DNA from 4 places in the Photobacterium sp. HL06 genome. Region 3 is predicted to be linked to each of the others. Evidence: predicted binding sites of a transcription regulator. Region 3 holds the regulator's gene; each other region holds the start of a gene.
What was found. Region 3 encodes PurR, which represses purine synthesis genes. Its sites were predicted from a motif close to TNANGNAAACGTTTNCNTNA; they were not measured.
Positions count from the first base shown of each region.

Region 1: purT (formate-dependent phosphoribosylglycinamide formyltransferase) is a predicted target of PurR. The motif match lies at 2,058-2,077, and genes of this name have one in related genera.
Region 2: purM (phosphoribosylformylglycinamidine cyclo-ligase) is a predicted target of PurR. The motif match lies at 1,783-1,802, and genes of this name have one in related genera.
Region 4: AC51G0_RS04210 (formate--tetrahydrofolate ligase) is a predicted target of PurR. The motif match lies at 1,653-1,672, and genes of this name have one in related genera.

Region 1 is NZ_CM183914.1:2,161,254-2,164,770, forward strand. Features, by position in the region: gene AC51G0_RS10090 (DMT family transporter) at 1-230, shown strand, start outside; gene AC51G0_RS10095 (TAXI family TRAP transporter solute-binding subunit) at 422-1,390, shown strand; gene AC51G0_RS10100 (hypothetical protein) at 1,444-1,848, opposite strand; gene purT (formate-dependent phosphoribosylglycinamide formyltransferase) at 2,134-3,309, shown strand; gene AC51G0_RS10110 (thiopurine S-methyltransferase) at 3,391-3,517, opposite strand, start outside.
Region 2 is NZ_CM183914.1:731,778-735,294, forward strand. Features, by position in the region: gene purN (phosphoribosylglycinamide formyltransferase) at 32-676, opposite strand; gene purM (phosphoribosylformylglycinamidine cyclo-ligase) at 681-1,721, opposite strand; gene upp (uracil phosphoribosyltransferase) at 1,919-2,545, shown strand; gene AC51G0_RS03610 (uracil-xanthine permease family protein) at 2,608-3,517, opposite strand, start outside.
Region 3 is NZ_CM183914.1:1,674,900-1,678,416, forward strand. Features, by position in the region: gene AC51G0_RS07955 (hypothetical protein) at 1-45, opposite strand, end outside; gene AC51G0_RS07960 (TfoX/Sxy family DNA transformation protein) at 312-902, opposite strand; cyclic di-GMP riboswitch class I at 1,030-1,134, opposite strand; gene purR (HTH-type transcriptional repressor PurR) at 1,330-2,337, opposite strand; gene AC51G0_RS07970 (heme ABC transporter ATP-binding protein) at 2,749-3,517, opposite strand, start outside.
Region 4 is NZ_CM183914.1:833,514-837,030, reverse strand. Features, by position in the region: gene focA (formate transporter FocA) at 13-1,485, shown strand; gene AC51G0_RS04210 (formate--tetrahydrofolate ligase) at 1,735-3,489, shown strand.

The DNA.
Region 1 (3,517 bases), 490 kb from region 3:
CGGCACTGGCTCAATGGGCGATTGCTAAAGCCTATGCCGTGGCTGATGCTTCTTTTGTTCAGCCCTTCGATCATGCCAAGCTTCCTTTGAATGTTTTGGCAGGTTGGCTCGTTTTTGGTTGGGTTCCACCTGGGCGTCTGTGGCTTGGAGCGGCAATTATCGTCGTTTCTGTTGCCTTTATTACTCACTGGGAAAATAAAAAGGCAATAGTCGAAAGCGAACCAGCTTAATATTTGAAAGAATCCCCGCAAGTCGGGGATTTTTTTCCACCGAGTTACGCAATAAATATACCTCCAACACTCTTGTTCCATCGAGTTATTTGATCAATAGCTTATTTTTGCGATACCGGAGAGAGAGTTACAGCATCCCTTCTATACTTTTTAATCGTACACAGAAGTATGTTCACTCAGAGGATCCTTATATGAAGCACCTTGGTTTTACGTCTATTCTAATCGGCATTATTTCTTTATTCTTTTCAATTTCGACCCACGCCGATTCTTTCATCACCATAGGTACCGGAGGAGTTACCGGTGTGTATTACCCTACGGGGGGCGCCATTTGCCGGCTGGTCAATAAAGACCGAAAAGAGCATGGCGTGCGCTGCTCGGTAGAGAGTACCGGTGGCTCTATCTATAACATTAATACCATCCGCGCTGGCGAACTTGATTTAGGTATCGCCCAGTCAGACTGGCAATACCATGCCTATAACGGCACCAGTAAATTTGCAGGCAATGGCCCTTTCAAATCTCTACGAGCCGTCTTTTCTATCCACCCCGAACCGTTTACTGTTGTCGCTAGAGCTGACTCCGGAATAAAAACATTCGCAGATTTAAAAGGCAAACGCGTTAACATTGGTAATCCAGGCTCCGGCCAACGAGGTACCATGGAAGTATTAATGAAAGCCCTCGGTTGGACCAACAAAGACTTTGCCCTGGTGTCGGAGCTAAAAGCATCAGAGCAGTCAAAAGCCCTGTGTGATAACAAAATCGACGCGATGATCTATACCGTTGGCCATCCAAGCGGCGCAATCAAAGAAGCGACGACATCATGTGACAGCGTGATCGTGGAAGTGTCTGGGCCTGTGGTCGACAAATTAGTTGAAGAGAATGACTTTTACCGCGTTGCAACAGTACCAGGGGGAATGTACAAGGGGTCAGCTCAAGATGTGAAGACCTTCGGTGTAGGGGCTACATTCGTATCGTCAGCACAAATTGATAAAGAGTTGATTTACCAGGTCGTGAAATCGGTATTCAATAACTTTGACACCTTTCGCAAACTGCATCCAGCTTTCGCTAATCTGAAAAAAGAAGAAATGGTGAAAGACGGTCTTTCAGCACCACTGCACGATGGTGCCAAACAGTATTACCAGGAAGCTAAGTTAATCAAATGACAGTACTGAAAAAGGCTGGGATTTTCCCAGCCTTTTTCAATCAGCCTACTGACTTAAAATCGGTAGCGAACGCCAAGCGCCCCTTCTAACTCAAGGTCGACATCTTCAACAACGTAAAGCGTCGGGCCGACTTCGCCGTACAATTCAAACTGGCTGACCGGCACCTGAAACCCGACACCAGAACGTACACCGAGTTTATCATGCTTATTATCAACATATTGCGCACCGACAAAAGTGTACAGGCTATTAAGCTCAGGGTTGTTCGTAACCGAACCTAAGTTAAATGTCTTATCTACCGCAACACCAAAATCATCTAGGCCAAGCGAGAAACGTAAGTCATTCTGCTTGTACTGGATCCCACTCATTGGGCTACCGAAAAATACACCAACGCTTTGTGAAGCGTATGCTGAAAATGGAACTGAAAGGGTAAGAGCCAAACCTAGTAATATTTTTTTCATCGTAATGATACTGCCGATAACGAATAATGGACATAAGTTAACCAAAAAGTGCCTGAAACTCGATAGCGGCGCTTTAATCATGACATAACTTTTACAAAGCAAATGCCTTGCTATGTCTGCTATCTAGCGGTGAACCACCCGGCTGCAGTGTCGAAATTGCGACCAACCAGTGCATTCACGCAGCAACGTAAAATACACTTAAAAACAACACGCGCAAACGTTTGCGCAACATCAAAAATCCTGTATGATCGACATCAGTATCAATACTTATCGTAAGGAAATTCGATGTTAGGTTCAGCTACTTGCTCAGATGCAACCCGTGTTCTGTTACTAGGTTCTGGTGAACTAGGGAAAGAAGTCGCGATTGAATGTCAACGTTTAGGTCTTGAAGTCATTGCAGTTGATCGATATCCCAACGCACCTGCAATGCAAGTTGCCCACCGTAGCCATGTTATCAATATGCTTGATGGCGAAGCGCTCAAAGAACTCATTAACTATGAGCAGCCTCATTATGTTGTCCCAGAGATCGAAGCTATTGCCACTGAGACTCTGGTAGAGCTTGAAGCAAATGGACTGAATATTGTCCCTACCGCAAATGCCACTAAGCTAACGATGAACCGCGAAGGTATCCGCCGCCTCGCAGCAGAGACATTGTCTATACCGACCTCCCCTTATGAGTTTTCTGACCAATATGATGACTTTGCAGCATCAGTCAAACGCATTGGTACACCTTGTGTCGTAAAACCCATTATGAGCTCATCAGGTAAGGGGCAAAGCGTGATAAAAACCCCTGCTGACATCGAATCTGCATGGCAATACGCACAAGAAGGTGGCCGAGCTGGTGCTGGCCGCGTCATTGTAGAGGGCTTTGTTGAATTTGATTATGAGATCACCCTACTGACTGTTCGGGCAGTAGATGGCGTTCACTTCTGTGCCCCAATCGGCCATCGCCAGGAAGACGGCGACTATCGTGAATCATGGCAGCCACAGCAGATGTCTGATGCTGCACTGGCAGCTGCCCAGCAGGTTGCTGAAAAGGTCGTTAATGCATTAGGTGGCTATGGCTTGTTTGGTGTTGAGCTGTTTATCAAGGGTGATGAAGTCCTGTTTAGTGAAGTCTCCCCTCGCCCGCATGATACCGGCCTGGTCACGCTAATCTCTCAAGAGCAATCTGAGTTCGCCTTGCATGTCCGCGCTTTCCTTGGCCTGCCAATCCATTCAATCAACCAATACGGCCCATCGGCCTCAGCGGTTATCTTGTCTGAAGGGGTTTCTGCCAATATTCGTTTCGACAACCTGGCAACGGCATTGGCCCGCCCGCAAACGCAAGTACGCCTCTTTGCCAAGCCAGAGATTAACGGCCGTCGTCGCTTGGGTGTTGCCTTAGCTCGCCGTGACAATACCGAGCAGGCAATTAATGATGCGGTTGAAGCCGCAGCGGATGTCAAAGTCGTACTCTAATTTACGTTACGCTGCCATGCTATATAGCTAAATAGCAAAAGGAGCCCAGCAATTGGCTCCTTTTGTTTGTTCATTAATAGATTAAACCTCGATTAACCACGTTTCTTCAGCAAAACGTGATAAGCCACGTTGACGCCTAGGGTGAGATTCATCGGCTTCACCACGGCCAAGGTGTGTGATCTTACAACCTTTAAACAGCTGCTCGACT
Region 2 (3,517 bases), 940 kb from region 3:
TATGGTCGCGTTTTTTTATCTGTATTTCCGATTACTCTTCAGCGGCATAGCCTTGTGGAGGCAGTCTATTACCATCAAAGACAGCACTTTCTGCTATCATGCTCACGCGATCTTGCAAGAACCAGTTGGCGACTAGCGGATAGATGCGGTGTTCCTGTTGCTGTACTCGGGCTGTGACGTCTTCAACCGTATCGTTGTCGAAGATAGGCACTTTAGCCTGCAGGATCACAGGGCCGCCATCTAACTCTTCCGTGACAAAGTGAACACTGGTTCCGTGCTCTTTGTCACCGGCTTCAATGGCACGCTGATGGGTATGTAATCCTGTGTACTTCGGCAGCAATGACGGATGAACATTAAGCATGCGCCCCTGGTAGTGGCGGACAAACTCGCTGCTCAAGATACGCATGAAACCAGCCAGAATGATCAGATCCGGTTGGAAGGCATCAATTTGCTCTGCCATTGCACGGTCGTAGCTATCACGATCACTGTACTCGCTGGCTGCCAGGTGCACGGTGTTGATGCCAGCCTGACGGGCGCGCTCTAAACCATAGGCATCAGCTTTGTTTGACAGTACTGCGGCAATTTTAGCATTGCGGATCGTACCGTCCTGGCAGGCATCAATCATGGCTTGAAGGTTCGAGCCGCTGCCAGAAATCAGGACTACGATATTTTTCATCGGCTTACTTAATCTCCACCTGCTCTTCGCCAGCGTCGGCGTCAGCAATTTCGCCTAACAGCCAAGCGTTTTCGCCTTCTGCGTTTAGGATCTCGATTGCTTGTGCTGCTTGATCCTGCGGTAGAGCAATAACCAGGCCGACACCACAGTTGAAGGTGCGGTACATTTCGTAGGTATCAACATTGCCGGCTTCCTGTAGCCAGTTGAAGACAGCAGGCCATTCCCAGCTGTTACCGTCAACCACCGCTTTTGCACCTTCCGGCAGTACGCGAGGGATATTTTCCCAGAAACCACCCCCAGTGATGTGGGAAATGGCGTGGACATCACAGCTTTCCATCATCTTCAGGGTTGATTTGACATAAATTTTGGTTGGTTCAAGTAGGTGATCGGCCAGTGGCTTGCCTTCAAGTTCTTGGCTTAAATCGGCTTGAGAGACTTCGATGATCTTACGGATCAGAGAGAAACCGTTAGAGTGTGGGCCACTCGAACCAACAGCGATAAGTGCGTCACCCGCTTTTACTTTACTGCCGTCGATGATATCCGCTTTTTCGACAACACCTACGCAGAAGCCTGCAACGTCATAGTCTTCGCCGTGGTACATTCCTGGCATTTCTGCCGTTTCACCACCAATTAGCGCACAGCCAGATTGGATACAGCCTTCGCCAATACCCGCAACAACAGCAGCAGCAGTGTCAACTTCCAGCTTGCCTGTCGCGTAGTAGTCAAGGAAGAATAATGGCTCTCCTCCTTGAACAATCAAATCGTTGACGCACATCGCGACCAGGTCAATACCAATCGTGTCGTGCTTGTTTAGATCCATCGCTAAGCGAAGTTTTGTGCCCACGCCGTCTGTACCAGAAACTAATACCGGCTCTTTATACTTGGTTGGTAGCGAGCAAAGCGCCCCGAAACCACCGATGCCGCCCATCACTTCTGGACGGTGGGTGCGTTTAACCACCCCTTTAATACGATCAACTAATGCATTTCCCGCATCAATATCTACACCAGCATCTTTGTAACTAAGAGAAGAGTTATTGCCGTTCACAAGAGATCCCTCACCGCATTAAAGTAAAAAAGCGGGGGTATGATAACAGCAGTCAGGGCGGAAAGGGAAACGTTTGCGTCAATAAATCTTGCTGGATGTTTCCTGAGCAAACGATATCTATCCCTCTATCAGAGCGCTTATGGTCTAGTGTATAATAGCTCGATTTTTTTTAAATTTTGTTTGCTTAGGAGTCAGAAATGAAAGTCGTTGAGGTTAAACACCCACTGGTTAAACATAAGATTGGTCTTATGCGCGAAGGCGACATCAGCACTAAGCGTTTCCGTGAGCTAGCGACGGAAGTTGGTAGTTTGCTAACGTATGAAGCGACTTCAGACTTCGAAACAGAAAAAGTTACCATTGAAGGTTGGAACGGTCCAGTTGAAATCGATCAGCTTAAAGGTAAGAAGGTAACGGTTGTGCCAATTCTGCGTGCTGGTCTTGGTATGATGGACGGTGTTCTTGAGCACATGCCAAGCGCACGTATCAGCGTTGTCGGTATCTACCGTGATGAAGAAACCCTAGAGCCGGTTCCATACTTCAACAAGCTTGCATCAAACATCGACGAGCGTATTGCTTTGGTTGTTGATCCAATGCTAGCGACTGGCGGTTCAATGATTGCAACACTGGATCTGCTAAAAGAGCAAGGCTGTAAGCTGTTTAAAGTACTGGTACTGGTTGCGGCGCCTGAAGGGATTGAAGCTCTTGAAAAAGCACACCCAGACGTTGAGCTGTACACTGCAGCTATCGATGAAAAGCTAAATGACAAAGGCTACATCGTTCCAGGTTTGGGCGATGCGGGTGATAAGATCTTCGGTACGAAGTAATTTATTCGTCTGAAAGTAAATAGCCGGGCAGATGCCCGGCTTTTTTGTGTCAGTACTCGATGTTAAGCATCTTCTATTTGGGCATTATCGACGACATGGTTCTCACCCAGATCGTCTGGCAGGATCAGGTTCAGCAAGATGGCAACAATACCGCATAGGCTAACACCCTGTAGGCTGAACTCACCGATGCCGAATGCCATGCCACCAATACCGAATACTAGCGTGACTGCAACGATCACCAGGTTGCGGGCCTTATGCAGATCAACGTTGTTTTTGATCAGAGTATTGAGGCCGACGGTGGCGATTGAGCCGAACAGCAGGATCATAATACCGCCCATGACAGGAACCGGAATGGTTTGCAGCGATGCCCCAAGCTTGCCAACGAATGCCAAGACTAATGCAGTCACAGCCGCCCAGGTCATGATGACTGGGTTAAAGGCTTTGGTCAGCATGACGGCACCGGTCACTTCGGAGTATGTTGTATTTGGTGGTGCACCGAACATTGAAGCGGCAATGGTGGCTACCCCGTCACCGGCCATGGTGCGATGCAGGCCTGGCTTCTTCAGGTAGTCTTTACCGGTCACATTCGAGATTGCCAGCATATCACCGACATGTTCGACTGCCGGAGCAATCGCCACTGGGATCATAAATAGCATGGCGTTAATGTTGAATTCAGGGAATGTGAAGCTTGGCATTGCCAACCAGCTTGCTTGCGCTACTGGCGTGAAGTCCACAACACCAAAAGCCAGGCTCACGCAGTAACCCGCAACAATCCCCCCCATGATCGGAACTAACTTCAGGAAGCCTTTCGCAAAGACACTTAGAGCGATAGTCACAATCAGAGAGATACTTGAAATCCACAGCGCGGCATTGCCTTCAATCAGCTGAACGGCGCCATCGCCGGTTTTGCCCAGTGCCATGTTGACGGCAACAGGGGCTAGGCCCAGGCCAATCACCATGATGACCGGTCCG
Region 3 (3,517 bases):
GAACATCTGGTCTGCTTGTCCAGGAAAAGGCTTGGAACAGTGCATGACAACCTCCTGTGTGAACGACAGCCTCATTCTACTAATGCCGATATTGAAGAAAAGGATATTGATGCATTTATGAACAGCTTTGTGAGAGGTATCAATATTTGACGTTCTATGACAAAAAATTGTCATAAGAGAGGGCATAAATTTACAACGAAACCAATATGCTCGTTCGGCAATGTGCTTAATTTCACTGGTCTTGGGTGTGTATTTGAGTGCAGATAATAAAAAGAGGTGCATAGCACCTCTTTTTTATCGATGTCTCTAACCTATGGCAACTCAGATAGGAGCTCTGAGCGGCGTTGCTGAGTAATGACCGACCAATGCTGGCCACTTACGGCACCTTCTAAGGCCCATAGCAACTCGATATTGACCGACTCCTGGTGAGACTGCTGTAACGCCTTGTAAGCATTCAGGGCACCGGCTTCAAAGAGCTCGTCAACCGTAGTAATACCTGCTTTTTTCAGCATACGTTCGTTGGCTAAACGGAGGTTTGGTAAGTCTTTAATACGACTTGGGCCTGATTTGCTTTTGGTTTCTTTATCTTGTTTGGCGGCAGTAAAGGAACGCTTAGCTTGGCAAAGAATTTTATCGGGTTCACTCCACCATTCTTCTGGAATAGCGTAGTGCTTAGTTACAACAGGAAAGCCGCGCTTTTTATACACATAAGGTGTAAGCCCTGCTTTTTTAAATTCTTTTTCATTTTCGGCATTTGCACGAAGGTGTAACTTGTCATTTACCACGAGTGCAAACATAGTTTCACCCGCGAAAATGCCAAAGCCACCAAACATTGAGCGAGACTTTACATTCTCGAAACAACTGAATAATCGTAATGATTCTTTAAGTACTGGTTTGTCCATGCTTCTTCTCGGTGAAATATTTCTTGGGTCACCTAACAACAGAGCGAGGATTTCAGATTAGCAAATTTCACAAAAAAGTTATGTCAGGATAATGTCAGGATTCATGACATGACTTTTTGCTAGATCCATCGGCGACCCCGCTACCATAAGAGACTTAGTTGTTGAAAAACTAACCACTTTTAGGCCGGAAGCTTTGCGTCCCACCCTTTCGGGAGGTTTGCCTTGTTCGTGACTTAATAAGCATATCCCATATAATATTTTTGAACTTGCTCCCACTTTTAAAAGTGTGATATTGCTTCAATAAATATGTCTATGTTTTTAGTGGCAAAAAATATATTTGCCTCAAAATCAATGCATCACAACCGTCATTTAAGACATAAAAAAACCGATAAGTAATATCGGTTTCTATGGGTTGCGACTTGGTTGATTAGGCGTTCAAGTCTTTGACTGACTTGCGAACAACCAGTTCTGGTGCCATCTCAAAAATACGGCGTTCATGTTCTTTATCTTTGACTCGTTCCATCAGGATCTCAATCGCCGTTTTGCCCAGGCGGCGCTTAGGCTGGTGAATCGTCGTCAGGGGCGGAGAGAAGTACGGTGCCAAGTCGATGTTGTCATAGCCAATAATTGAAATATCATCAGGAACGCGTATGCCTGCCTGCTCGAAAGTACTGATCAGCGCCATTGCCATAATATCGTTAAAGCAGAAAATTGCTGTCGGGCGCTCTTTCATTTCAATGAACTTATTGGCGGCGATAACCGCTGACTCACACTCGAAATCACCTTCAAGCAGCCAGTCTTCATTGACACTAAGCTGCGCTTCACCCATCGCTTTATAAAAGCCCTTCAGACGTTCTTGGCAGGTCGATTTGTCTGAGTGGCCTGACAGGCAACCAATTTTAGTGTGGCCGTGTTCGATAAAGTACTTGGTTGCAACGTAGCCGCCGAGCTCTGCATTATCCTGAATTTTATCCGTATGCGGGCTTTCCGGGCCCCAGTCCATGATCACCATTGGTAAGTCTTTCTTGCGCTCAAGGAGTTCAAGCAGCTTCTCGTCCAAGTCAGAACACATTACCAATAGGCCATCTACACGCTTTTCAGCGAGCATGCGTAGATAGTCACGTTGCTTATCTAGGTTACCTTCAGTATTGCATAGGATCAGGGTGTAGCCTTGGCCATAGCAATGCTCTTCAACCCCATGGACCACTTCGGCAAAGAATGGATTGGTAGACTTGGTTACCAGCATGCCGATGGTGCGGGTTGTGTTACATTTTAGGCTTCGCGCAACAGCACTTGGCGCGTAATTTAGTTCATCTACGGCCGCTAATACTTTTTTCTGTGTTGCTTCTGCAACAAAGCGTGTTTTGTTGATCACGTGAGAAACTGTTGTGGTTGATACACCAGCCATACGTGCAACATCTTTAATCGTTGCCATACTTATTCTTCTAATAATTTAAGATCAGAGGTCAGAGCCGACCATTTCATAATCACTTGTAATTGAAAGTACCAAACAGAGTAATTATCTGACTGTATCCAGATAATTGTTCTGTTTGGTACAGCGTACAAAAACGCCAAAAAGCCGCTTCAGTCACGAGCGGCCTTGTTCTCTCGTCTTTCCCGACGTTGCATTGTGTAATCGCTTGCGTTCACATTCTACTGAGTGTAGCGCACAGTGCAACGTTTCTGTATCCCAACCCTGTAATTCTTGATAGATATCAACAAACTCACCGCAATTTTACAACAATTTAGTGCATATGACGTGCAATCTGGTTCGATGATTTTGCTTTCTGGCAAGTAAAAAACCTCAGCTTTTGGGCTGAGGCTGTCCTGCTAAAATAGGATTAACTTATACTGCTTTTGATAACTCTGCAGACGAGATCGCAGGCATCACAACAGGATAGTTATCGGTTGGGTGCTCGCCGATGTGTACGGGCCAGCCATAGACTCGGCTGATCGTGTCTTTCTGTAATGCTTGTCGGGGGGGACCATCAGCCTGGATCTTACCTTCATTGATAATAACAAGGCGATCAGCATATTGAGCCGCTAGGTTCAGATCATGGATCACTACGATCACGGCAGCCCCCGATTGCGCAAGGCCTCGGGCGACTTGCAGAGTTCTATGCTGGTGGGCGAGATCGAGCGCCGAGGTCGGTTCGTCGAGCATCAGCATACACTGCTTGCCTGCCTGGCTTAACTGGGTAAGCACCCGTGCATAGTGCACCCGTTGCTTTTCACCGCCGGATAGGGAAGGGTAGAGCCGATTTTTGAGCGACAGCACATCAACAAGCTTCATTTTCTCAGTGGCGATTGTTTTGGTTTGCACATTGGGTATTTGCAGTGGCAGGCTACCGAGCTCTACCACTTCTTGTGCGGTAAAAGCAAAACTCAAATTGCTGTGCTGTGGCAATACACCTAAGTGCTTGGCAAGCTTTGCCTGCTTGAATTCATTACGTGCTTTACCGAAGAAGGACACTTCGCCGCCTGCATCGATTTCCCCACACAGTACCTTGAGCAACGTACTCTTACCGGCACCATTGGGGCCCAGAAGGGCGGTTAGTTCGCCGCTGGCAATGGTTAAGTTGAAGTTGCTCAGCAGTGTTTTTCCACCCAACGTC
Region 4 (3,517 bases), 840 kb from region 3:
GGAGGCTTATAAATGGCTTCGGCAACGTCCCCCACTAGCAGCAACTTCACTCCGAAGGAGATGATGAAGCAAGCGGAAACTTATGCAGTTGGCAAGGCATCCAAAACCACCCGTACTACCATTGCACTGGCCATTACAGCAGGTGTATTCATTGGCCTGGCCTTTGTGTTTTACATCACCGTGACAACCGGTGGCGGCAATATGAGCTGGGGGATCAATCGCTTATTTGGTGGATTGGCATTCAGCCTTGGCTTGATCCTTGTTGTGATCTGTGGCGGTGAACTATTTACCAGCACAGTGCTGTCTTCAATCGCCAGGGCCAATAAGCACATTACTACCGGCCGTATGCTTGGCACCTGGGCCAAAGTTTATTTCGGCAACTTCCTAGGCGCAATGCTGCTATTGGCACTGGTTTCAATGGCCAGCCTGTACCAGCTTGACGGCGGCCAGTGGGGGCTCAATGCACTCAACATCGCCCAGCACAAACTACACCACCAGCCGCTGGAAGCCTTCGCCTTGGGTATTCTTTGTAACTTGCTTGTATGCCTGGCTATCTGGATGACTTTCTGCTCAACCAACATGATGACCAAAATGGCGATGATGGTGCTGCCTGTCGCGATGTTTGTCAGTACAGGCTTCGAGCACAGCGTTGCCAACATGTTTATGGTGCCGCTGGGCATCACCATCCAGAACATCGCACCGGAGTCATTTTGGCTAGGCCTCGGCGTATCGCCAGAGCAATACGCCGATCTCAATATCCATAACTTTATCTTTGCCAACCTTATTCCCGTCACGCTAGGCAACATCGTTGGCGGCGGGGTGCTTGTCGGGCTGAGCTACTGGGCAATTTTTAGCACACCTAAAGTGCAACACCCAACGGCAACTATCATTACACCTGACTTTTCAATGACTAACACTATCTATAAGGACAACACCATGCTTCAGGAAAACCTACTTGTAAACGACTACATGCGCCCGGCGACCACCACACTCCAGCCTGGTATGCCTGTCGCTGAAGCGCTTGATATCCTTATCAAAGAAGAACTTACAGGGGCGCCTGTCCTATCAAGCGACCAGCGCCTGGTCGGCTTCTTCTCCATCCACGATACGCTGGTTGATCTTTGGTGCACTGACTACATGCCTGATGCCGAGTGCAAGGTGCAAGACTTGATGAAGCATGAAATTCAAACCGTCAGCCCAGATAACTCAATCCTTGAAATTGCCGAATACATGAGCATCGACAAGAACATCCTGTACCCTGTCACCAGCGGGGGGATTGCCACTCAGCTAACCACACTTTCACTGAATGAACGTGCACGTACCATGGTAGTAAACCGCCCTCACAGCTTCCCTGTCGTAAAAGACAACCAGCTGGTTGGGATGATCAGCCGCCACGAAATTGTCAAAGCGCTTCGCCCAGTATATGGCAGCCTTGTTTCTGTTACAGAGATTGACAATAGCCAACCAGCAGTTGAAATTGCTTAACTAATCAATAACCTGCCAGTCTAGCTGGCAGGTTTCCTTGTATTCATACCAAGTCTGTCGCCTTTCAACCGATTCACCGCTGTTGCCCCTCTCCTGACAAATAGCAAAATAACCACACATATCTCGGATTTTTTCTACATATACATGATAAAATTGTGGTATAAACCAAGCGCAAACGATTGCGTGACCTGCAAATGCAGCTCTATGCAGTATATCTTTATTGCTACCGATGCGAGGTTATGGCCGCCCATGAACAGTGATATTCAAATTTGTCGTGATACCCAACTCACCCCAATTGATCAAATCGCTCAACAAGCCGGCATACTGCCGGACGATCTAACCCCACAAGGCACTCTAAAAGCGAAAGTTAAACCCTCAATTCTCAAACGCCTGAATGACCGGCCAGAAGGAAAACTGGTGCTGGTAACAGCCATTACCCCAACCCCATTGGGCGAAGGCAAAACCGTCACGACTATCGGCCTGTCGCAAGGGCTGGCCAAAATCAACCAAAGCGTAATGGCATGTATCCGCCAGCCATCGATGGGGCCGGTATTTGGGGTGAAAGGCGGTGCCGCCGGTGGTGGCTACAGCCAAGTTGCACCGATGGAAAAGCTCAACCTGCATTTAACGGGTGATATCCATGCCGTCACCGCAGCCCATAATCTTGCGGCAGCGGCACTGGACGCACGCTTGTATCATGAAGAACGCCATGGCTATGAGGCATTTGCAGAAAAAACTGGCCTCACTGCTCTGCGGATTGATATTAATCGTATCTGCTGGAAACGGGTCATGGACCATAATGATCGTGCCCTGCGGATGATCACCGTTGGTAACAATGAGCCAGGTAAGACAATTAACGGCGTTGCCCGTGACGACGGCTTTGATATTTCAGCCGCCTCCGAGTTAATGGCGATTTTAGCCCTCTCTAAAGATCTGGCCGATATGCGCCAGCGCCTTGGCCGCGTTGTCCTGGCCTATAACTTGGATGGCCAGCCTGTCACCGCCGAAGATCTCCAGGTTGCGGGAGCGATGGCCGTCACGATGTGCGAAGCTATCGAACCGACCCTGATGCAAACCCTAGAAGGGGTTCCTACCCTTATCCATGCAGGGCCGTTTGCCAACATCGCCCATGGAAACTCCTCGATTATTGCTGATCGAATTGCGTTAAGACTGAGTGACTATACGATCACCGAGGGCGGCTTCGGTTCAGATATGGGGTTTGAAAAAGCATGTAATATCAAGGCACAACAAGCAGATCGCGGCCCTGATTGTGCCGTTGTCGTTGCGACTCTGCGCGGTCTTAAAGCCAACTCCGGTCTCTATGACCTAAGGCCGGGACAAGCCCTGCCAGATGCTATCTTTGCGCCGGATGAAAAAGCACTGCTGGGTGGTTTTGCGAACCTGAAGTGGCATATCCGTAATGCTGCCAAATACGGGATCCCGGTTGTGGTTGCCATCAACCGTTTCCCTCAAGACACAGAGGCTGAGCTAAACCAACTGAAAGCCATGATCACCGCGGAAAACTTCGGTAGCTATGTGAATGTTGCGATCAGCGAAGCTTTCGGCAAAGGTGGTGAAGGGGCAACTGAGCTAGCTCAGGCTGTGGTCGATGCATGTAAGCAACCTGCCAACTTCAAGCCGCTCTACCAACTAGAACAAAGCCTGGAAGAAAAGCTGATGACCGTGGCCGAAGTGGGCTATGGCGGACGCGGAGTGGAGCTATCAGAACAAGCAAAGCAACAGCTCATGGAACTAAAGGCACAAGGGCATGACAACTTAGCAGTTTGCATGGCCAAAACACCGCTTTCTATTACTCACGATCCAAGCCAGAAAGGTGCACCAACAGACTTCATTGTTCCAGTCCGTGAACTCAAGCTGTGTGCCGGTGCCGGATTTGTCTATGCCCTATGTGGCAATGTCATGACAATGCCTGGCTTACCAGAAAAACCCGCTTACATGGCACTGGATATTGACGCTGACGGGAATATCGTCGGACTCAGCTAGCTATCGCTAACATAGCTCCAAACAAAAA